DNA from 4 places in the Chimaeribacter sp. YP20170169 genome. Region 3 is predicted to be linked to each of the others. Evidence: predicted binding sites of a transcription regulator. Region 3 holds the regulator's gene; each other region holds the start of a gene.
The links. The regulator PurR, encoded in region 3, represses purine synthesis genes. The targets are predictions, from matches to a motif close to CANGCAAACGTTTGCNTG.
Positions count from the first base shown of each region.

Region 1: a site for PurR is predicted at 2,987-3,004, ahead of ACK3SD_RS17445 (nucleobase:cation symporter-2 family protein). Genes of this name have one in related genera too.
Region 2: a site for PurR is predicted at 3,296-3,313, ahead of pyrD (quinone-dependent dihydroorotate dehydrogenase). Genes of this name have one in related genera too.
Region 4: a site for PurR is predicted at 2,041-2,058, ahead of ACK3SD_RS11285 (amino acid aminotransferase). Genes of this name have one in related genera too.

Region 1 covers NZ_CP176824.1:3,821,705-3,827,621, forward strand. The annotation lists gene recG (ATP-dependent DNA helicase RecG) at 1-1,604, shown strand, start outside; gene gltS (sodium/glutamate symporter) at 1,613-2,818, opposite strand; gene ACK3SD_RS17445 (nucleobase:cation symporter-2 family protein) at 3,057-4,442, shown strand; gene ACK3SD_RS17450 (AsmA family protein) at 4,584-5,917, shown strand, end outside.
Region 2 covers NZ_CP176824.1:2,466,269-2,472,185, reverse strand. The annotation lists gene ssuC (aliphatic sulfonate ABC transporter permease SsuC) at 1-335, opposite strand, end outside; gene ssuD (FMNH2-dependent alkanesulfonate monooxygenase) at 346-1,497, opposite strand; gene ACK3SD_RS11245 (aliphatic sulfonate ABC transporter substrate-binding protein) at 1,556-2,515, opposite strand; gene ssuE (NADPH-dependent FMN reductase) at 2,536-3,111, opposite strand; gene pyrD (quinone-dependent dihydroorotate dehydrogenase) at 3,395-4,405, shown strand; gene ACK3SD_RS11230 (cell division protein ZapC) at 4,634-5,182, shown strand; gene ACK3SD_RS11225 (YcbX family protein) at 5,228-5,917, opposite strand, start outside.
Region 3 covers NZ_CP176824.1:2,196,635-2,202,551, reverse strand. The annotation lists gene cfa (cyclopropane fatty acyl phospholipid synthase) at 1-292, opposite strand, end outside; gene punC (purine nucleoside transporter PunC) at 628-1,830, opposite strand; gene punR (DNA-binding transcriptional activator PunR) at 1,974-2,882, shown strand; gene purR (HTH-type transcriptional repressor PurR) at 2,913-3,938, opposite strand; gene cydH (cytochrome bd-I oxidase subunit CydH) at 4,266-4,355, shown strand; gene ACK3SD_RS09820 (C40 family peptidase) at 4,412-5,197, opposite strand; gene ACK3SD_RS09815 (Grx4 family monothiol glutaredoxin) at 5,615-5,917, shown strand, end outside.
Region 4 covers NZ_CP176824.1:2,478,801-2,484,717, forward strand. The annotation lists gene asnS (asparagine--tRNA ligase) at 1-537, shown strand, start outside; gene ompF (porin OmpF) at 838-1,938, shown strand; gene ACK3SD_RS11285 (amino acid aminotransferase) at 2,122-3,312, shown strand; gene ACK3SD_RS11290 (MBL fold metallo-hydrolase) at 3,372-4,001, opposite strand; gene mepK (peptidoglycan L,D-endopeptidase MepK) at 4,056-4,607, opposite strand; gene ldtD (L,D-transpeptidase) at 4,790-5,917, opposite strand, start outside.

The sequences.
Region 1 (5,917 bases), 1.6 Mb from region 3:
AGGCCACGCTGCGCAAGCTGACCGATCAGGCACTCGATTTGCTGGATACCGTGCCCATTGAGGAGCTGCTACCGGAGGAGTTGCGGCGCGGCATGATCTCGCTGCCACAGGCGCTGCATCTCTTGCACCGCCCACCACCGGATGTGCGGCTGGAGGATCTGGAGAAGGGGCGCCACCCGGCACAGCGTCGCTTAATCATGGAGGAGTTGCTGGCGCATAACCTCAGTATGCTGGATGTGCGCGCCGGCACCCAGAGTTATCAGGCGCTGCCGATTCCCCATGACACTGAACTGACCGGCCGTTTCCTCGCCTCCCTGCCCTTCCAGCCAACCGGCGCACAGCGTCGGGTAGTGGCTGAGATTGAGCAGGATCTGGCGAAAGGCTTCCCAATGATGCGGCTGGTGCAGGGCGACGTTGGCTCCGGCAAGACGCTGGTGGCGGCGCTGGCGGCATTGCAAGTGATCGCCCAAGGCAAGCAGGTGGGGCTGATGGCACCAACCGAACTGCTGGCGGAGCAGCATGCCAATAACTTCCGCCAATGGTTTGAACCGCTTGGCATCCAGGTTGGTTGGCTGGCCGGCAAACAGAAGGGCAAGGCGCGTCAGGCGCAGCAGGAGGCGATTGCCAGCGGCCAGGTCTCCATGGTGGTCGGCACCCACGCCATCTTCCAGGAGCAGGTACAGTTCAACGGACTGGCGCTGGTGATCATCGATGAGCAGCACCGTTTTGGCGTCCACCAGCGGCTGGCGCTGTGGGAGAAGGGGCTGGTGCAGGGCTATCACGCACACCAGTTAATCATGACCGCCACCCCCATTCCGCGCACGCTGGCGATGACCGCCTACGCCGATCTCGACACCTCTGTGATTGATGAGCTGCCGCCGGGCCGTACCCCGGTGACCACCGTCGCGATTCCCGATAGCCGCCGTGAGGAGATCATTCAGCGGGTAAAAAATGCCTGCGAGCAGGAGGGGCGGCAGGCCTATTGGGTCTGCACCCTGATTGAGGAGTCCGACATGCTCGAGGCACAGGCGGCGGAAGCGACCTGGCAGGGGCTGAAGGAGGCGCTGCCCGGCCTGAACATCGGGCTGGTGCATGGCCGCATGAAACCGCAGGAGAAGCAGGCGGTGATGCAGTCATTCAAGCAGGGGGAGATCCAGTTGCTGGTGGCCACCACGGTGATTGAAGTTGGCGTGGATGTACCGAACGCCAGCCTGATGATCATTGAAAACCCGGAGCGGCTGGGGCTGGCGCAGCTTCACCAGTTGCGTGGCCGCGTCGGGCGTGGCGCAGTGGCTTCCCACTGCGTGCTGCTCTACAAAACGCCGCTGAGCAAAACGGCGCAGCGGCGGCTTCAGGTACTACGTGACAGCAATGACGGCTTTGTGATTGCCCAGCAGGATCTGGAGATCCGTGGGCCGGGCGAGTTGCTCGGCACCCGCCAGACCGGCAGCGCCGAGTTCCGCGTTGCCGATCTGCTACGCGATCAGGCGATGATTCCAGAAGTGCAGCGGGTGGCACGCCATATCCACCAGCGCTACCCGGAACATGCCCGGGCGCTGATTGAGCGCTGGCTGCCGGAGCGCACCCGCTACACCAATGCCTGACACGCCTTCTACAGGGCGAACGCTGGAAGCAGCAGGAACAGCTTAATCACCAGCGCGTTGACGATATCCATAAAGAACGCCCCAACCATCGGCACAATCAAGAAGGCGAGATGGGAGGGGCCGAAACGCCCGGTGATCGCCTGCATATTGGCGATGGCCGTGGGGGTCGCCCCCAGCCCAAACCCGCAATGCCCCGCCGCCAGTACCGCCGCATCGTAGTTCGCCCCCATCACCCGGTAGGTCACAAACACCGCATATAGCGCCATCGCCAGCGTCTGCGCCGCCAGGATCACCAACATCGGCAGTGCCAGCGCTGACAGCTCCCAGAGTTTTAGCCCCATTAAGGCCATCGCCAAAAACAGTGACAAACTGACGTTGCCGACGACCGACACCGCGCGGTCAAAGACCCGGTAGAGGCCCGAGGCGGACAAGATATTGCTGAGCACTACGCCGACAAACAGCACGCAGACAAAGGTCGGCAGCTCGAAGGCGGTGCCATGCAGTTTCCCAGACAGAAAACTGCCAGCCGAGAGGCAGATGGCGATCATGGCGATGGTTTCAATCAGCACCAGCGGCGTAATCAGCCGGCCGGTCAGCGGTTTCTCGAAGGCGCTGGGCGTTTCCAGATCTTCTGGGCGCCCCTCCGGAGTCATTGAGTGCCTGACCAGATAGCGCGCCACTGGCCCGCCGACCAAGCCCCCCAACACTAAACCAAAGGTGGCGCAGGCCATCGCCACCTCAGTGGCGCTGCTAAACCCATAGTGCTCACTGAACATCTTGCCCCACGCCGCGCCAGTGCCGTGGCCGCCTGACAGGGTAATGGAGCCGGAGAGCAGGCCAGTCAGCGGGTTCAGCCCCATCATGCTGGCCAGCCCAAGGCCGATTACGTTTTGCAGCACCAGCAGCCCCACCACCACAAACAGGAAGGCGACCAGCGAGCGGCCACCCTGACGCAGGCTGCCGATATCCGCATTCAGGCCGATGGTGGCGAAGAAGGCCAGCATCAGTGGCTCTTTCATGGTGTCATCAAAACGGATCTCCCAGCCGGAAAGTTGCTTCACCAGCAGCAGGCCCAGCGCCACCAGCAGGCCACCGGCCACTGGCTCCGGGATGGTGTAGCGATTAAATAGGGGAATGCGCTGGACGCACTTGCGCCCCAGCAGCAGCACCAGTGTTGCGGCGACCAGCGTGCCGAAGTTATCGAGTTCAATCATAAAAACACCCCAAAAAATATAAAAATATATAAAAGATCAATTGGTTATTTTTATGCCAATCCCTTGTGCGGGGCGGGCGATCCGAATTAAAAACCCAAAACCTTACTAAAGGCAAGGTTAAGCGTAACGGCGCGGCACGTCTGGGCGTGAAAGAATTTATCGACTGCATTCGCAAACGTTTGCTTTTGGGCTGGCAGGCTCATTAAAATGCCCCCTTTGCCGCCCCGGGAACCCTGATATGAGCGTACACACCGCCGAGCGGGAGTCTGGCACTGCCGCCACTCCCCACAATAGTGAATTGATCTACCGCCTGGAGGATCGCCCGCCGCTGCCGCAAACCCTGTTTGCCGCCTGCCAGCATCTGCTGGCGATGTTCGTGGCGGTGATCACCCCGGCACTGCTGATTTGTCAGGCACTCGGCCTGCCCGCGCAGGACACCCAGCACATCATTAGCATGTCGCTGTTCGCCTCCGGTCTGGCTTCCATCCTGCAAATCAAGACCTGGGGGCCGGTGGGGTCTGGGCTGCTCTCCATTCAGGGCACCAGCTTTAACTTCGTCAGCCCGTTGATCATGGGCGGCATGGCGTTGAAAAACGGTGGTGCGGATGTGCCGACCATGATGGCGGCGCTGTTCGGCACGCTGATGGTCGCCTCCTGTACTGAGATTGTGCTGTCGCGCTTCCTGCATCTGGCGCGCCGCATCATCACCCCGCTGGTCTCCGGCATTGTGGTGATGATCATTGGCCTCTCCCTGATTCAGGTGGGACTGACCTCCATCGGCGGCGGCTACGGCGCGATGGCCGATCACACCTTCGGCGCGCCGAAAAACCTGCTGCTGGCCGCCTCGGTGCTGGTGGTGATCATTGTGCTGAATCGCCAGCGCAATCCCTACCTGCGCGTCGCCTCGCTGGTGATCGCCATGGCGGTCGGCTACCTGCTGGCCTGGGCGCTGGATATGCTGCCCGTCACCGCCGGGGCCACCTCGCAGAGCTGGATCATGCTGCCGACGCCGCTCTACTATGGGCTGGGCTTTGACTGGAACCTGCTGCTACCGCTGATGCTGATCTTTATGGTGACCTCGCTGGAGACCATCGGCGACATCACCGCCACCTCTGACGTCTCGGAGCAGCCGGTCGCTGGCCCGCTCTACATGAAGCGCATCAAGGGCGGCGTGCTGGCGAATGGCCTGAACTCGTTGATCTCGGCGGTGTTCAACACCTTCCCCAACTCCTGCTTTGGCCAGAACAACGGCGTGATCCAGTTGACCGGCGTGGCCAGCCGCTACGTCGGTTTTGTGGTGGCACTGATGCTGGTGGTGCTCGGCCTGTTCCCTGGCGTCAGTGCGCTGGTGCAGCACATCCCTGAGCCGGTGTTGGGCGGCGCGACCATCGTGATGTTCGGCACCATCGCCGCCTCCGGGGTGCGCATTGTGTCGCGCGAGCCACTAAACCGCCGGGCGATCATGATTATTGCCCTGTCGCTGGCCGTAGGATTGGGCGTCTCCCAGCAGCCGCTGATCCTGCAATTCGCCCCGGACTGGGTGAAGAACCTGCTCTCTTCCGGCATCGCCGCCGGTGGCATCACCGCCATCGTGCTGAACCTGGTCTTCCCGCAAGAGAAGTAACGCCTTTCCCCCTGTCCTGCCGCGGCCAGTGTGATCACACACTGGCCGTTTTTTATGGAATGTGTTGGCCCTATCTATTGTGATAGCGGGCTGATTGCGGCATAAACAGGGTTACTTTACGAGTAAGGGGTAGTGAGAGCGATGAAATTTCTCGGGAAAGTGCTGGCAACCGTGCTGTTACTGTGTGTGCTGATCGTGGTGATAGGGTATCTGGTGTTACAGACTCCGTGGGCAGCCGGCTGGGTCAGCCGCTGGATCAGCGCCAACAGTGATTACCGGCTGGCGATTGGCAAGATTGACCATGAGTGGTCCTCTCCCATGGCGCTGACCCTGCATGATGTGCGGCTGACACCGGCGAACCAGCCCGCGCTGCTGGACGCTGGTGAAGTGAGCGTGGCGTTTAATTGGCACCAGCTCTCCCAGCCCGGCCACTTTGAGCGCCTGACGCTGCGCAACGGTAGCCTCAACCTCGGCAGTGGGCAACGCGCACTGCCGGTGGAGGCGGATCTGTTGCAGCTAAGCAATATGCGGCTGAACGCCAACGTCGATCGCCTTGCCATCGCTGCCCAACAGGTCAACGCGGGCGTCACCCCGTGGCGTCCTACTGCTGCACAGCCGCTGGGTAACGATGCCGAGTTCCAGTTGAGCGCCGGTGCATTGACGCTGAACGACATGCCCGCCTCGCAGGTGCTAATTCAGGGGCGTATCCAGCAAAACCGGTTGCTGCTGAATACCGTCGGCGCGGATTTCGCCCGCGGCCAACTCACCGCCAATGCCAGCCGTGACGCTGAGGGCAACTGGAACATCAACGCCCTGCGCCTAAGCAATATCCGCCTGCAATCGCCGCATACCCTCGCCACCTTCTGGCAGGATTTTCAGGCGCTGCCGAAAATGACCCTGAAACGGCTGGATGTAATTGACGCGCGCGTGCAGGGGCCGGACTGGGCCTTCAACGACCTTGACCTGACGTTGCAGGAGATCACCTTCGATCACGGCAACTGGCAGAGCGACGATGGCTCGCTCGCCTTTAATGCCAGCGACCTGATCAACGGCGATCTGCACTTCACCGACCCGATTGTCGATCTGGCTTTCGATAGTCAGGGCATCACCCTCAAGCAGCTCAGCACCCGCTGGCAGAACGGCCTGCTGCGCACCAGCGGCCACTGGGCGCGCGCCGACCAGCGCCTGCAACTGGACGAACTGGTGGTGGCGGCACTGGAGTACACCCTACCTGCCAACTGGCGCGAGCGCTGGATGCAGCCGCTGCCGTCGTGGCTCTCTGGGGTCGGCGTCAGCAAGCTGACCGCCAACCGTAACCTGATCATTGATGTGACGCCGGACTTTCCGTTCCAGATTACCGCCGTGGATGGCATCGGCACGGATCTGGTGCTGGCGCGCGACCACCAATGGGGCATCTGGGGCGGCAAGCTGACCCTGAACGCCAGTGATGCCACCTTCAATAAGATTGACGTGCG
Region 2 (5,917 bases), 270 kb from region 3:
AGCGCCAGATGCGGGATATTGCGCAGCATCTGCAACGAGCTGTCGAGCAGCCGCTCGCCCCAGTGGGAGAGGCCGGTGATAAAGCCGAGCAGCAAACCGATGCTGCCGCCAATGGCAAAGCCGATGGCCGCGCGCCAGCTGCTGATCGCCAGGTGGTGCCACAGTTCGCCGCTGGCGCTCAGCGACCAGAAGGCGGTCACCACGGCGCTCGGGGCCGGCAGGATGCGGTTTGACAGCCAGCCGGTCTCCACCGCCAGTTGCCAGAGCAGCACTAACAGCACCGGCACCGCCCAAGGGGCGAGGCAATAGGCCCCGCGTTTGGCAAAGTTTCGCATCGTTCGCTCCTTAGCTCTGGGAGGCTTTAACGGTGTAGAAATCATTGGCGATCACCTCTGACTGCGGGCGCAGCACCCGCAGGTTGGTTTCGCCACCGTCCGGCGTGGCCAGATCGAGGTGCGGGAACAGCAGTTCGCCGACCCGGTAGGCCTCTTCAAGGTGCGGGTAGCCGGAGAGCACGAAGGTGTCGATGCCGAGATCGGCATACTCCTGCATCCGCGCCGCCACGGTCGGCCCGTCGCCCACCAGCGCGGTGCCTGCCCCGCCACGCACCAGCCCGACGCCGGCCCACAGGTTGGGGCTGATCTCTAGGTTATCTTTTTTGCCGCCGTGCAGCGCGGCCATCCGTTGCTGGCCCACCGAGTCAAAGCGGGCGAAGGATTGCTGCGCGCGGGCGATGGTCTCCTCATCGAGGTTGGCGATCAGCCGGTCAGCGGCCTGCCACGCCTCCTCCGTGGTATCGCGCACAATCACATGCAGCCGGATGCCGAAGCGCACCGTGCGCCCCTTGGCAGCGGCCTTGGCGCGCACCTGCTCAAGCTTCTCCTTGACCTGCGCCGGTGGCTCGCCCCAAGTGAGGTACAGCTCCACCTGTTCAGCCGCCAGATCCTGCGCCGCCTCCGAGGAGCCGCCGAAGTAGAGCGGCGGGCGCGGCTGCTGCACCGGCGGCAGCATCAGTTTGGCGTCACGCACCTGGATGTGTTTGCCGTTGAAGGTCACGGTTTCGCCCTCCAGCACCCGCCGCCAGACGTGGGTGAACTCCGCCGACGCCTCATAGCGCGCCTCATGGTCGAGGAACAGCCCTTCACCCGCCAGCTCATCCGGGTCACCGCCGGTCACCAGGTTGAACAGCGCGCGGCCGTTGGAGAGGCGATCCAGCGTCGCGGCCTGCCGTGCCGCCAGCGTTGGGGAGATGATACCGGGGCGCAGCGCCACCAAAAATTTCAGCCGTTGCGTCACTGGAATCATCGACGCCGCCACCAGCCAGGAGTCCTCGCAGGAGCGACCGGTCGGGATCAGCACCCCGCCAAAGCCCATGCGGTCCACCGCTTGGGCAATCTGTTGCAGGTAGGCGTGGTCTACGGTACGGGCGCCGTCATTGGTGCCGAGGTAGCGGCCGTCGCCGTGGGTCGGTAAAAACCAGAATACGTTCAGGCTCATGGTGTGCTCCTTTAGTGCCCGGCATCCGGCCGGGCTGAATCGCGAGAAAAGGTCAGGGTTACTGCGGCGCGCGCCAGACACGGCTGGCAATGTCGAGCCGTTTCGGCAACAGGTGGTTCTCAAAGAACAGGTTGGCGGTGTTCTGCTGCGCCTGCACCGTGCGGTCATCCACCGGCTTAATGATGGTCTCCGGGCGGTGGCTCAGGTAGGTGGCAATCACCGGCTCCGGCAGGCCCATCGCCTGCGCCAGCAGGGTGATGCTCTGGGCGCGGTCGCTGCGCGTCAGGGCATCGGCGGCGGTGAGCTGCGCCAGCACCTCTTTAATGAAGGCCGGGTGCGCCTCGGCATACTGGCGGCTCGCCAAATAGAAGGAGCCGGTCTGGTTGAGGGTGCTGCCATCTTTCAGCACCCGCACGCCACCCTGCAACTGCGCCGCCGAGTAGTAGGGATCCCAGATGGCCCAGGCATCCACGTTGTGCTGCGCAAAGGCCGCCCGTGCGTCCGCCGGGGTCAGGTAGACCGGCGTAATGTCATTGAAGGAGAGGCCGGCCTCCTGCAACGCCCGTAGCACCAGATTGTGCGAGCTGGAGCCGCGCTGGAAGGCCACCTTGCGGCCCTTGAGATCCGCCACCTGTTTAATTGGGCTGTTTTCCGGCACCAGAATCACCTCGGCCTTCGGCTTCGGCGGCTCCTGGCCGACGTAGAGCAGGTCGGCCCCGGCGGCTTGCGCGAACAGTGGCGGCAGGTCGCCGGTGCTGCCCATGTCAATGCTGCCGACGTTCAGCGCCTCCAGCATCTGTGGCCCGGCCGGGAACTCCACCCAGGTGATGTGGGTCTGCGGGTAGCGCGTCTCCAGCATCTGGTGGCTCTTGGCCAGCACCAGACTCACTGAGCCTTTCTGGTAGCCGATGCGGAACTGCGCCGGGTCATCCGCCGCCTGTGCCGCCAGGCTCAGGCTGCCCAGCAGGGCGAACAGCGCCGTGGCGCGTTTCCAGTGTCGTAATAGGGTTGCACTCATCCTTGTCCTCCGGGCCGCTATCAGGCGATATGCCGCAGTAAATGGGAATCAAACGACGAAACCGACGCCCGGCGGCTCAGCGCCAGATGGAAATTGGCGAGCGCCTCCTCCAGACGTTCGGCCAGCGCTGGCGCCAGTTGTGGCTGCGGCTGCGCTTTCATATCCACCTGGCTGTCATCGGCAAAGACGCCGTGCAGCACTTCCTGGGCTTTCAGCGCGGCCAGCACCGGTTTCAGCGCGTAGTCCACCGCCAGCATATGGGCGATGGAGCCGCCGGTGGCCAGCGGCAGCACCACCTTATGCTCCAGCGCACGCTCTGGCAGCAGGTCGAGCAGCGTTTTCAGCGCACCTGAATAGGCGGCCTTGTAGACCGGCGTGGCGATCACCAAGCCGTCGGCCCCGGCCAGATCCGTCGCCAGCGCCTTGATTTGTGGGCTGGCGAAATTGGCGAACAGCAGATCCTCTGCGGCAAAATCATGCAGGCTATAGCTGGTGACCTTGACGTCACGTTGTTGCAGCCACTGCTCGCCAAGGTGCAGCAGCACCGAGGAGCGCGACGGCAGGCGCGGGCTGCCAGCCAGGGATATAACGTGCATAATCACTCCTTATAACCAAAATGAATAATAATTCGGTTTTTCCTAACTAAGTGATAACAAAGCTAACAGCCCGTCCGCTTTTGATGAAATCTTAATTCCGGCATTCCTTTGCCAGAAAACGGATAAACGTGGGTGATGAATGGAGGGGGTAAGAAGAGGAAAAAGGTAAGCAGCCTGTGACGGGCTGGTAAACGATTGCGTAGAGGGCGGGAATCAGTTCCCTTTTGCCCGGCGATGCCGGATAATACGCCCCCGGTTTGCCACCGGGAACTCAGGAGATTTCATGTATTACCCGCTCGTCAGAAAAGCGCTTTTCCAGCTCGACCCCGAACACGCGCACGAATTAACCTTCCGCCAGCTTCGCCGCCTCTCCAGCTCGCCGTTTGAATTCCTTATCCGCCAGTCACTGCCAGCCAAGCCAGTCAGCTGTATGGGCCTCTCATTCCGCAATCCGTTGGGCCTGGCGGCCGGGCTGGACAAGGATGGCGAGTGCATTGACGCCTTTGGTGCGATGGGCTTCGGCTTTGTCGAGGTGGGCACCGTGACGCCGCGCCCGCAGGATGGCAATGAGAAGCCGCGCCTGTTCCGCATTGTGGAGGCGCAGGGACTGATTAACCGCATGGGCTTCAATAACCGCGGTGTCGATAATTTGGTCGAGAACGTGAAGAAGGCCCATTTCGGCGGCATTCTGGGGATTAATATCGGTAAAAATAAAGACACGCCGGTGGAGCAGGGCAAGGATGATTACCTGATCTGCATGGAGAAGGTCTACCCCTATGCCGGCTATATCGCGGTGAATATCTCCTCGCCCAACACCCCCGGTTTGCGCACCTTACAGTATGGCGACGCGCTGGATGAATTGCTGGCCGCCATCAAGAATAAGCAGGCTGAATTGCAGCAGCGCCACCAAAAATATGTGCCGGTGGCGGTGAAAATTGCGCCGGATCTCTCGGAAGAGGAGCTGGTACAAATTGCCGACAGTCTGGTGCGCCATAATATTGACGGCGTGATTGCCACCAATACCACCCTCGACCGCAAACTGGTGCACGGCCTGCCCTATTGCGAGCAGGCGGGTGGGTTGAGCGGCCGACCAGTGCAGCTGCGCAGCACAGAAATTATCCGCCGCCTCAACCAGGAACTGCAGGGCCGCTTACCAATTATTGGCGTGGGCGGCATCGACTCCCTGACCGCCGCGCGCGAGAAAATGCAGGCCGGGGCCTCGCTCATCCAAATTTATTCCGGTTTTATTTACCACGGGCCACGCCTGATTAAAGATATTATTCACTCAATTTGATATTTTTTAGGCAACTTGCTGGGCCGGGGGGTTTATTTCTCTCTCCGGCTCGTCTATATTTTGTCCACTGCCGGGGGTATTAGGCACGGGATGAGAGGCCGTTATCAGCGTAAATAATAAGTCCCGCTCCACTCACCGGTATCATTTATTAGCATGCCGTCACCCTGCACACATTTTCAGGCGGTCTTTTTTCTCTTTTTTTCATTAACAGGCGTTAAAGGGTAACCCATGAGAATCAAACCTGACGATAATTGGCGGTGGTATTTTGATGCCGATCACGATCGGCTGATGTTGGATCTGGCGAATGGGATGATATTTCGCTCACGGTTTCCTGCCAAAATGCTGACGCCGGACGCGTTCGGGGAGTGCGCATTTTCTGTCGATGATGCCGCGCTCTATTTTGATTATGAGGAGCAGTGCCGCCGAATTAAGCTTAAATCCGAGCTGCGGGCGGAACTGGTATTGAACGCGCTGGTGGCCTGCCGCTTCCTGAAGCCGCTGATGCCGAAAAGTTGGCACTTTGCGCAGCAGGCGCGCGCCATGCAACCGAAAAGCGGTGACGTGGTGGCGGTCGAGGTGACCGAGAGCAGCCAGCAGGCTCAACTGCTGGTGGTGGAAGCGGGCGACAATGCCAGCCTCTGCCTGCTGGCCCAGGGCCAGCTGACGCTCTCCGGGCGCACCATGCAGTTTGGCGATGCCATTAAGATCATGCATGACCGGCTGATCCCGGTCGCGGAAGAGGTCGATCTCGCCGCCCTGTACGATCAGGCGGTGTAGCGGGCAGGGCGCGCCCGGTGCGCGCCGCCTGCCTGACGGCGTCCGTTAGCTGAGTGCCACATCCCCAAGCGGTATGCAGCTGCAACTCAGCAGCGTGCCGTCATCTCCCAATGCGTCCTGCACCAGCGGGGCCACCTTTCCTTTCTCCAGCGTCAGGCGGCAACTGCCACACATGCCAGCCCGGCAGGAGTAGGGAATGCGGAACCCCTGCTGCTCCAGCTGATCCAACAGCACCTCTTGCCGGTTGCCGCTGAAACTCTGGCCTTGATAACTGATTTGCACGCTCTGGCCGCCTGCCATCGGCAGCGGTGGGGCCAGCCGCTCCTTTACCTCACCAGCATGGTAAGCGCGCGGCGTACCGGTGGTCAGCACCTCCACCCGATCGCCAACGCGGATAATGCCGCTGTTGTGCGCAATCAGGTTCATGCCGAAATCCACATCGCCATCGTCGGCGGTGCGGAAGGATTGCAGCGTCTTCAGCGGCTCGCCGCTGGGGTGCTTCTCGCCACGCTCAGTGCTGACGGTGGTCAGCACGCAGCGGCTACAGGGCTTGGTCACCTCAAAGGTCACCCCGCCGATACGCAGCGTGCGCCAGCCATCCTCGGCAAAGGCGGTTGCGCCTGCCACTACCAGATTGGGGCGGAACTGTGCCAGCTGTACGCCCGCCGGGCAGCGCTGGCGCAGCGCCTCTAGCGATGCCTCATTGATCAGCAGGAAGGGGAAACCATCCGCGAA
Region 3 (5,917 bases):
TGCGCAGGGTATCTTTCAGGTGGTGGGGCAGCTTGTGCTCCAGACCGGCGGCCACTACGCGCTGGAAGAAGATGTCGAGCCGCTCGCACTCCCACCAGCCATCCATGTAGCTTTCGCCAAGGCCCAGTGAGCCTTCCTGCAATACGCGCTTAAAAAAATCGGGGTTATTGATGGTGATATCGAAGGGCCGGGAGCCATTGATTTCGATATCCGCCTGGCTGAGCATCTCATGGGCAATGCGATACCACTGGTTATCCTGAATGCTCAAATCTTCTATACACGATGAACTCATAGCTTCTCCATCACTTTTTCTTCTGACTTATGACCTGCAAGGAAAAGCATAGACAATTTGCAGGCGTATACGAGAACCCGCGGGGTAACCCGCCGTATCTGATATTCGACTATGTACAGAGGAAAGTGGGACGAATCCCGCTGGCCCAGGGGTAGGACAGCAGGTCATCATCCCTGACAAAATGCGCGCACTCCTCGCGCACCAAGACTTGATAAAAGTTTTGTAAAACCGTTGTTCTTATCGAGTGAAAAAGAGTATAGGCGCGCCAGAAGCGATACTCAATAGTCAATCCCTTCTGGCGCAAAGAATAATCAAGCGATTATTCAGTAAGGCAATTATGCCGTTTGGTTAGTATGCCGCTCATGACGGATGGCTGCCTGCGCCGACGCATTACGCTGGAGCAGGTAGCCTGCCAATGCCAGGCCCACGGTGCTCAGCATCACACTGACGGTTGCCATCAGCGGCTGGCTGATAAAGGCCGATACCATCAGACTGGCGACGAAGCAGAGTCCCAGTTGCAGGGCATTCTGCAGGGCCGCGGCCTTGCCGGTGCTCTGCGGGAAGGGCAGTAGCGCGTTAGCCACAATTATGGGATAGAGTGCGCCATTTGCCAAAGCCATCACACAAAATGGCACCAGCAACAGCGCCAGCCCCGGCGTGGCGAGCCAGGCCAGCAGGAACAGCGCGATGATGCTCAGGCTGTAGCCAGCCAGCAGCCACGGCACTAGCACCTTGCCATCACGGCGGCTGACCACGTAGCGGCAGCCAAACCCACCCATCAGGAAGGCAAAGGTCTGCGGCACGTAGCTCAGGCCGATGGCATCCGCGCCATAGCCCATGGCGTGCAGGATGAAGGGCGAGCCGGTCAGCCAGGCGAAGAAGCCTGCCGAGCAGGCGGCATACATCAGCACGTTGCCGCTAAAGACGCGGGAGCCGAGCAGCGCCAGCATTCCTACCTTGGGGGCCGGATGGTCAGCACCCGGCCGGTTGGCAGGCTGGAGCCGCAGCGTTGGCACCAGCAGCAGCAGGGTGATGGCGAGCAGCGCCAGGAAGATGGCGCGCCAGCCAAAGTGGTTCAGCAGCCAGGCACCCAGCAGCGGGGCCAGCGCCGGTGACAGCGCCACCAGCGGCATAATGGTGGCAAACACCCGTTTCGCCTGCTCGCCCGTGCAGCGGTCCACCACCAGCGCCTGCCAGCTTACGGCCGCGGAACAGACTCCCACCGCCTGCACAAAGCGCATCAGCCAGAGCTGGCGCGCATCCTGCACCCACAGCATCCCGGCGCAGCCGACGGCAAACATCAACAGCCCCAGCACCAGTACGGGCTTGCGGCCGATGCGGTCAGAGAGCGGCCCCCAGATCAGTTGGGCGCAGGCGAAACCGGCCAAAAACAGGCTCAGGCTGGCGCTGATGGCATTGGGCGTCAGCGAAAGATCTGTCTGCATCTGGGCGAAGGCCGGCAGGTACATGTCAGTGGCCAAAAAGCCAAGCACACTCAGTCCGGCCAGATAGAGCATGAAAAGAGGGGAGCGGGTCATAGCAAATTCCTATGGTTTGTTAGTAGATGATAAGAAAAACGCATAGCGGTGCGCACTCTACTGGAGCAGCCAGGGCATTGTGAAACGTTAAAATTTGCGCCATGCTGTGAAAAATTTTGCAAGCAGAAAGAGTGGGGCGCGCCATGTGGTCAGAGTATTCGCTGGAGGTGGTGGACGCCGTAGCACGCACCGGCAGCTTTAGCGCGGCAGCGCAGGAGCTGCACCGGGTGCCCTCGGCGGTCAGTTACACCGTGCGCCAGCTGGAGCAGTGGCTGGCGGTGGAACTGTTTGAGCGCCGCCACCGTGATGTGGCGATCACCGAGGCCGGACAGGTTTTTATTGAGGAGGCGCGCGGTGTTATCAAAAAAATGCAGGCCGCGCGTCGCCAGTGCCAACAGGCGGCCAATGGCTGGCGTGGGCAACTCAATCTGGCGGTGGATCGGGTGGTGCGTGCCGATCGCACCCGGCAGCTGGTGCTCGATTTCTACCGCGAGTTTCCCGATATGGAGCTGCTGATCTCGCCGGAGGTGTTCAACGGCGTCTGGGATGCGCTGGCGGATGGACGGGTGGATGCAGCGATTGGTGCCACCCGCGCCGTGCCGGTGGGCGGCAGCTACCGCTTCCGCGACATGGGCTTTCTGCCGTGGCGCTGTGTGGTGAGCCGTACCCATCCGCTGGCACAACTGCCCGGCCCGTTGGCGGATGAGCAGTTGCGGCCGTGGCCAGCCCTCTGTCTGGAGGACACCTCCCGCACCCTGCCGAAGCGCGACACCTGGACGCTGGATAACCAACGGCGGCTGGTGGCGCCAGACTGGACCAGCGCGCTGGATTGCCTGCTGGCTGGCCTGTGCGTGGGGATGATCCCGGCGCACATGGCGCAACCGCTGATCGATCGTGGAGAGTTGGTGCTGCTGACGCTGGCGCAACCCTTCCCGGACAGCGCCTGTTGCCTGACCTGGGATCAGGCGCGCACCTCGCCAGCGCTTAGCTGGTTGCTGGATTATCTGGGGGACAGCGAAACGTTGAACCGGGAGTGGTTGCGTGGGGAGTAAAAACCGGGGCGCATGGCCCCGGCTGGTCGATTAACGGCGGTAGTCGCGGTAGGGGCCATCGGCCACGGAGCGACGCTCCACCAGTTTCGGGCGCACTTCAATGGTCTGCGGGTCTTCACGCTTGCTGGTGATGCGATCCAGCAGCATGGCAAAAGCACTCTCGCCGAGGCGCTCTTTCGGCTGGTGGATGGTGGTCAGTGCCGGGGTAAAGTAGCGCGCGTTACGCACGTTGTCATAGCCAATCACCGAGATGTCTTGTGGCACGCGCAGGCCCATCTCGTCGGCGGCGCAGATGGCGCCCATTGCCATGATGTCGCCGCCGCAGAACACCGCCGTTGGGCGCTGCTTCTGCACCAAAATCTGCTGCATCGCCTTGTAGCCGGACTCCGGCTCAAAATCACCCTGTACCACCCACTCCGGGCGCACAGTGATATTTGCCTCTTCCATCGCCTTCAGGAAGCCCTGATGGCGGCCGCCGCCGGTGTTGCGTGACAGCTGGCCGGGGATGATGCCGATATCACGGTGGCCGCGCTCAATCAGATAACGGCCTGCGATGTAGCCGCCCTCAAAGGCGTTATCAATGATGGAGTCAGTAAAGTCGCTGCGTGCTGAACCCCAGTCCATCACCACCATCGGGATGTTGCGGTACTCCTCGAGCATACCGATCAGCTGATCCGGGTACTCAGAGCACATCACCAGCAGGCCATCGACGCGCTTTTGCGCCAGCATCGCCAGGTAAGCTTGCTGCTTGTCGAGGTTATTGTGGGAGTTGCAGAGGATCAGGGTATAGCCCTTGCTGTAGCAACTGTTCTCCACGGACTCAATCACCTCAGCGAAGTAGGGGGCCTCACTGGAGGTCGCCAGCAACCCGATGGATTTGGTGTGGTTGACTTTCAGGCTGCGCGCCACGGCGCTTGGGGAGTAGTGCAACTCCTTGATGGCGGCCCAGACCGCCGCCTTCGTCTCTTCAGCGACGAAACGTGTTTTGTTGATAACGTGTGACACGGTGGTGGTGGACACGCCGGCACGTTTGGCGACATCTTTAATCGTGGCCATGGGAAAAGTGACTCCTGAAAATACGTGTTACAGCACGTAACTATAATGTTAATCGTTTGCCTGCGTTTATTCTTCTGCCCACCGTAAAAGATGCAGTGAATTCTAGGGGGAGAGGACGGTCATCTTCGCTGGGGAGCGGTGGGGCATTGCAGCCGCGGCCGGGTACGCAGTGTGTAAACCGCGAATTTTCCCCTATTCTTGCGCAAAGGGGAAGCAGAAAATTATCCCGTTGCGCATCACGACGTGATAGGCACTGCCTGCAATACTGTGAGAATATGAGAACTCATACAAACATTGTGGTTTTGTTTGCGTTATTCAGGAGAACACATGGATACCAATTTGAAACTGTCGCTATGCACCACTGTGGCGGCGCTCACCATGATCATTGCCTTTAGCTTTACCGCTGTTTTGGGCTAATCCGCCTGCACCAGAAAAAAAAGACGCCCTTGGGCGTCTTTTTTGTTACGCGGTGGTCAGCGCACGGTCTTGGGGGTCATCACGCGGCGGGCGCCGACGTAATGGTCCTGCCAGTAGTCATTATCCAGATAGCTGATGCGGATATCCTCGCCGGTGCGCGGTGACTGGATAAATTTGCCATCGCCGAGATAGACGCCAACATGGTCAGCCGCGCCACGGTTGGCGATGCGGAAGAAGACCAGATCGCCGCTCTCCAGCTCGCCACGTTTAACCGGCGCGGCATCACGCAGGTGGTACATCTCATTGGCGGTGCGTGGCAGGCGGATCTTCATCACATCTTTATAGGCGTAATAGACCAGCCCGCTGCAATCGAAACCGGTGGTGGGGGAGGTGCCGCCCCAGCGGTAGGGCTTGCCTACCTGCTTCATTAGCTTGGTCATCGCCGTTTGCTTGGCTTTCTGGTAGCGCTTTTTATGCGCCGGGCTGAGTGCCAGCGGGCCGCTCTCCACAGCTTTGGCCTCGTGGCCGGGCAGGCGCTGGCGGCCATAGCCTTTTTTATAGCCCTTTTTCGGCGGCGTCACCTTGACCAGATGGGTAGAGGCGGTTTTACGTGTTTTACCGCTTTTGGTCGTGACCTTGACCACCTGAGCCTTGTCGCGGCTGGTGGCTTTTTTCTTTACGCTGGTTTTCACCGGCTTGCGCTTTTTACGGTCATCCGTCCTGGCCTCACTGGCATGGCCCTTGCGGGGTTCGGCCGACGTGCGCGCATGGGGCGACGCATGCGCCAGATTCATACAGAGCTGGGTAAAAAGCAAAACGAAAAGCGTAACGAGTAAACGCATGGCAACGCTACCAAAAGTGTCCGACAAACATCCATGGAGGCCCAGTATCACTGAAACCTGCCGCACAAAAAAGCATGAAACCCCCTGATTCTAATTCATATTGTCAGAAAAAGTTAATAGCTTTTTTCATTAGTGAAAACTGGGGGGGAGATATGCTGCTTTTATCCGCAACTCAAGCGGTTAGCGGCCTGGCGGCATAGAGGGATAACGCGTTTTTCCGATAAACCTCATCGTTCAGATCTGTTACTGTTAACATATGTTTAATTATTGTTAGCAGTCAGGCCGACGAATTTGGGGCATGGGGGAAAACCCTGCAAAAAATGGTGTTTTCATCCCGTTGCCGCCCTCGTTACAATAGGCCACTGCTGATTTGATGTGACGCGTAATAGCCAGCCAATGGCTTGAGGAAGCAAGACAATGACGACAATTGAAAAGATCCAGGCCCAGATCGCGGAAAACCCGATCCTGCTGTACATGAAAGGCTCCCCGAAGCTGCCAAGCTGTGGCTTCTCCGCTCAGGCGGTACAGGCGCTGTCCGCGTGCGGTGAGCGTTTTGCCTATGTGGACATTTTGCAGAACCCGGACATCCGTGCTGAGCTGCCGAAATACGCCAACTGGCCGACCTTCCCGCAGCTGTGGGTGGATGGTGAACTGGTCGGCGGTTGCGACATCGTGCTGGAGATGTACCAGCGCGGCGAACTGCAACAGCTGATCAAAGAG
Region 4 (5,917 bases), 280 kb from region 3:
GCCGAACGTGTCGATAAAGAGGCGATTTCTCGCCTTGAGCGCTTCATCAGCTCTGATTTTGCTCAGGTCGATTACACCGATGCGATCGAGATTCTGCTGAAGTCGGGCCAGACCTTTGAGAACGACGTGAGCTGGGGCATTGACCTCTCCTCCGAGCATGAGCGTTACCTGGCCGAGAAACACTTCAAGGCCCCAGTGGTGGTGAAGAACTACCCGAAAGACATCAAAGCCTTCTATATGCGCATGAACGACGATGGCAAAACCGTGGCCGCGATGGACGTGCTGGCACCGGGAATTGGCGAAATCATCGGCGGTTCGCAGCGTGAAGAGCGCCTTGACGTGCTGGATCAGCGCCTTGAGGAGATGGGCCTGAACAAAGAGGATTACTGGTGGTATCGTGACCTGCGCCGCTATGGCACCGTGCCGCACTCCGGTTTTGGCCTTGGTTTTGAGCGTTTGATCGCCTATGTCACCGGTGTGCAAAACGTGCGCGATGTGATTCCTTTCCCGCGTACGCCGCGTAATGCCAGCTTCTAACGGCTAACTTTCACACTATTAATACAAAATTGTTACAAATCAGAGGCCAGCAATGCTGGCCTTTTACATTTTTTAAACTTCGATCCTGCTCACAAAGTTCCCTAAAATTCACACATTGTTACAAATCGTTGCTTTCTGAAACCCCATTAGTACTTTCGTAGCATTTTCGCGGTAGATTAACCGTACTACCAATGGAACACTGCGTGCAGACACAGGAAGACACCAAACTTTCAACAATAGTTCCCAGAACTATTAACGGCAGTGGCAAGGTGTCCGAATAACACCAATGAGGGTAATATAATGATGAAGCGCAACATTCTTGCAGTGGTTATCCCGGCTCTGTTGGCTGCTGGCGCAGCGAACGCCGCCGAAATCTACAACAAAGATGGCAACAAGCTGGATCTGTACGGTAAAGCTGTTGGTCTGCACTACTTCTCTGATGACGACGGTTCCGACGGCGACCAGACCTATGTTCGTTTCGGCTTCAAAGGTGAAACCCAAATTACTGACCAACTGACCGGTTTCGGCCAGTGGGAATACAACGTTCAGGCGAACAACTCTGAAGGTTCCGACGCACAAGACGGCAACAAAACCCGTCTGGGCTTCGCGGGTCTGAAATTCGGCGACTACGGCTCCTTCGACTACGGTCGTAACTATGGCCTGCTGTACGATGCGATTGCCTGGACCGATATGCTGCCAGAATTCGGCGGTGACTCCGGTTACTCCGATGGCTTCCTGAGCGGCCGTTCTACCGGTGTGGCAACTTACCGTAACCACAACTTCTTCGGCCTGGTGGATGGCTGGGACTTCGCAGTCCAGTACCAGGGCAAAAACGACCGTTCTGACATCCGCCGTGCAAACGGTGACGGTTGGGCACTGTCCACCTCTTACACCAGCGAAATCGGTGTAGGCATCGTGGGTGCATACGGCGAATCTGACCGTACCAACGCACAGAACGCACCGGGCGTACTGGGCAACGGCGAGAAAGCACAGAGCTGGGCAACCGCTCTGAAATATGACGCCAACAACGTCTACCTGGCCGCCATGTACGGTGAAACCCGCAACGCGACTCCGTTCTCCCAGCAGATCGGTAACAGCGACGGTTCTACCACCAGCGTAACTGGCTATGCCAACAAAGCACAGAACTTCGAAGTGGTTGCACAGTACCAGTTCGACTTCGGCCTGCGTCCGTCCCTGGCGTACGTTCAGTCCAAAGGTAAAGACATCGAAGGCATCGGCGACGTTGACCTGATCAAATACTTCGATGTGGGCGCGACCTACTACTTCAACAAAAACATGTCCACTTACGTTGACTACCGCATCAACCAGATTGATGACGACAACGCACTGGGCATCAACAGCGACGACATCGTGGCGCTGGGTCTGGTTTACCAGTTCTAATCACGATCTCCTAGTTTATCCAGTGTGAATAAGGCAGGGCTTCGGCCCTGCCTTCTCTTTTTCTGCCCCCGCCACACCCCCACCAGCCTGTCCGCTCTTTTTGCCGCAAACGGTTGGCAAACGCCTGACATGGCGTTAACCTGATGCTTCTGCCCGCTTATCACAAGCCATGGACGTTTCTACATGTTTGAGAAAATCACCGCTGCCCCTGCCGACCCGATTCTGGGCCTGGCTGATCTGTTCCGTGCCGATGACCGCCCGACCAAAATCAACCTGGGTATTGGCGTCTACAAAGATGAGACCGGCCAAACGCCGGTGCTGACCAGCGTCAAGAAGGCTGAGCAATACCTGCTCGAGAATGAGGCCACCAAAAATTACCTGAGCATTGATGGTATCCCGGCCTTCGCCAGCTGCACCCAAGCGCTGCTGTTTGGTCAGGCCAGCGCCCTGATTGCTGACAAACGCGCCCGCACGGCCCAGACGCCGGGCGGCACCGGCGCGCTGCGCGTCGCCGCTGATTTTCTGGCGACCCAGACTGACGCCAAGCGCGTCTGGATTAGCAACCCCACCTGGCCGAACCACAACAACGTGTTTGGTTCCGCTGGGCTGGAAGTGCTGAGCTACCACTACTATGACGCGGAGAACCACGCGCTGGACTTCGACGGTATGCTCAAGAGCCTCGACGCGGCACAGGCCGGTGACGTGGTGCTGTTCCACGGCTGCTGCCACAACCCGACCGGCATCGATCCGACCGCCGAGCAGTGGCAACAGCTGGCCGATCTCTCGCTGGCCAAGGGCTGGCTGCCGCTGTTTGACTTCGCTTACCAAGGCTTCGCCAACGGTCTGGAAGAGGATGCACAGGGCCTGCGCATCTTTGCTGCCAGCCATGCCGAGCTGATTGTCGCCAGCTCCTACTCGAAAAACTTCGGGCTGTACAATGAGCGCGTCGGGGCTTGCACCCTAGTGGCCGCCGATTCAGAGAGCGCCGATCGCGCTTTCAGCCAGATCAAGGCCACCATCCGCGCCAACTACTCCAACCCGCCAGCCCACGGCGCGGCCGTGGTCGCGACCATCCTCAGCAATGAGGCGCTGCGCGCCCTGTGGGAGCAGGAATTGACCGACATGCGCCAGCGCATCCAGCGTATGCGCCAGCTGTTCGTCAATACTTTGCAGGAGAAGGGAGCACAACAAGATTTCAGCTTCATCAGCAAGCAGAACGGCATGTTCTCCTTCAGCGGCCTGACCACCGAACAGGTGCTGCGCCTGCGCAGCGAGTTCGGCGTCTACGCTGTCAACTCTGGCCGCATCAACGTCGCGGGCCTGACGCCAGACAACATGGCGCCGCTGTGTGAGGCGATTGTCGCGGTGCTCTGATGCATCCGGCATAAAAAAAGCCAGCCCGCGGGCTGGCTTTTTTATTGGCGTCGCGCCCGTTACTGGAGGAACGGGTTGGTCAGGCGCTCATGGCCGAGGGTAGAGATTGGCCCATGCCCCGGCAGGAAGGTCATCTCGTCACCCAGCGGCAGTAGCTTGGTGCGGATGGCATCAATCAGCGCCTCATGGCTGCCGCGTGGGAAGTCGGTGCGCCCCACCCCGCCACGGAAAATCACGTCGCCGGAGATAATCAGGCGCGCGGCGCGGTTGACGAACACGATATGCCCCGGCGTGTGGCCGGGGCAGTGCAGCACCTCCAGCCGCATCTCGCCGACCTGCACGATCTCCCCCTCCTCCAACCAGCGGTCAGGGGTAAAGGGTGCGCACTCGGCCAGCCCAAACATCTGGCTCTGCACCGGCAGCGCCTCCAGCCAGAAGCGATCCTCCTGCTGCGGCCCCACCAGCGGCACGCCAAAGTGCTGCGCCAGTTCAACCGCCGCCCCAACGTGATCGAGGTGGCCGTGGGTCAGCAAAATCTGGGTGACGGTGATAGGCCGGGCGGCCACTTCGGCAATAATGGTGTCGGCATCGCCGCCCGGATCGACAATCGCAGCCTCATGGCTGGCATCGCACCAGATCAGGGAACAGTTTTGGGCAAAGGCAGTGACGGGGATAGTGACGTAGTTCATAGGGCTCCACGGCCGGTGCGGAACGCCTTCCGCACCGGCGTAAACGCACACCTATCAGGACCAGTTACGCACCGGGCCAGTATCAATGTGCACAAAGTTGCTTCGTGGGTAATATCCTACACCACCGGCACGCATTTTTAACGCGGCCTTGCGGATATTGCTCAGTTGCACACCTTCAATGTGGAAATCCATGGCACGCCCGAGCGTGTGGTAGCTGTGCTTCGCTACCCCGCTGCTGTGCTTGCGTAAGTCGTCATTGGTGGCTACCGAGCGGTAACCGGAGATGAGCTGAACCGGTTTGTTGTTGCCCAGCATCACCTGGAGGCGATAGAGCTGGTCAAACAGGCTCGGGTCAATGGTCTTGATCTTATTGGCGCGAAAATCGCGGAACAAATGATTCAGCCTGGTCAACTCGTCCGTGTTGTAATTCCTTCCATCAAAGAATTCAGCTTTGAGCGTTTCCCCAGTATGCAGGTTATTGAGCGTCAATACCCGGGGACGAGGAGTTGAGAGAGTTGCGAACGCCTGCCCTGGAAGCAGTGCGATCCCCATAGCGGCGCCGCCTAACGCCAGCCACTTTCGGCGCTGTTTATCTATTTGGTCCATGAACTGTCTGATTACCCGGCAAGAGAGTCAAAAAATAAGCACATTAGCTGTGCTGTCCCGAACCTTAACTGCCAACGTTAGGTGAGTCAACCCACCAAAAAATGGGCTGAACCCCCGTTCCAGCAGCAACTGTGGGGATTCAGCCCGATAATCAGACCGTTAATTTGTGGGAATTTCTACATTTATTGCAGCAAGCGCTCAGCCTGAGGCAGGATTTGTGCACCGGATCGCACGGTTTTATCATAATTGTAAATATCTGTTCGGAATTGCGGTTTCCCATCCTCTGCCACCCAGGCAGTCAAATAGTAGAGCTGCACCGGGATATGGTGACGAATCGGCACATAGGTGGTATTCCGCCCCTCCAGCGTGGAGCTGAGACGGGCGCTGTTCCAGCCCGCATCTTTCAAAAGCATGTCCGCCAGCACCGAGGCCTTGTTCACCCGCACGCAGCCGGAGCTGAGGGCGCGGATATCTTTCTGGAACAGCGCATGGTTCGGCGTGTCATGCAGGTAGATGGCATCCGAGCTTGGCATGTTGAACTTATAGCGCCCCAGCGAGTTGGTCGGCCCCGGGGCCTGACGCAGGCGGTAGGGGAAGCTGTTCGGCGACACCATGCTCCAGTCAATCATCGACGGGTCGATCACTTCCGCATCATTGCTCCAGCCGCTCAACACCGTATAGCCATGCCGTTGCAGGTAGCTGGCATCACCCAACGCCTTGGGAATGATGTCCTGACGGGTGAGCGTGGTTGGCACATTCCACGGCGGGTTGATCACCACGTTGTTCAGCGCGCTGCTCATCAGCGGAGTCTTGCGGCTTGGGCGGCCAACAATTACGCGGGAGGCCAGCACTTCATTGCCATCACGGTAGTAGACCAGCGAATAGTTAGGAATGTTGACCATAATGCCGGTGGAGACGTTGCCCGGCAGGATGCGCAGCCGCTGGATATTGAGTGCCAGCAGGGTAGCGCGGGTCTGCGGCGAGACGTTCAGCCAGTCGCGGGTGCGGCGGCCAATCACGCCATCGTCCGCCAGCCCCTGCCACTTCTGGAAGCGCTTAACGCCCTCGACCAGATCGGGGGTATAGCGGTTATCTTGCACCTCGGTGGCGGTTTCCGGCGTGGCGGCCGGCGGGCTTTGCGGCGACGGCGGCACATCCTCAACCGGCGCAGCGGCTGGGCTGACGGTAGTAGGCGGCGCGCTCTCCTGCGGTGCGGCCTCATCCAATGACAGATCGTCGTCTACCACCGGGCCATTGTTGGGGCCGCTCTCTGGCAATGGATCGGCATCCGCCAGTGGCTGGACATTGGC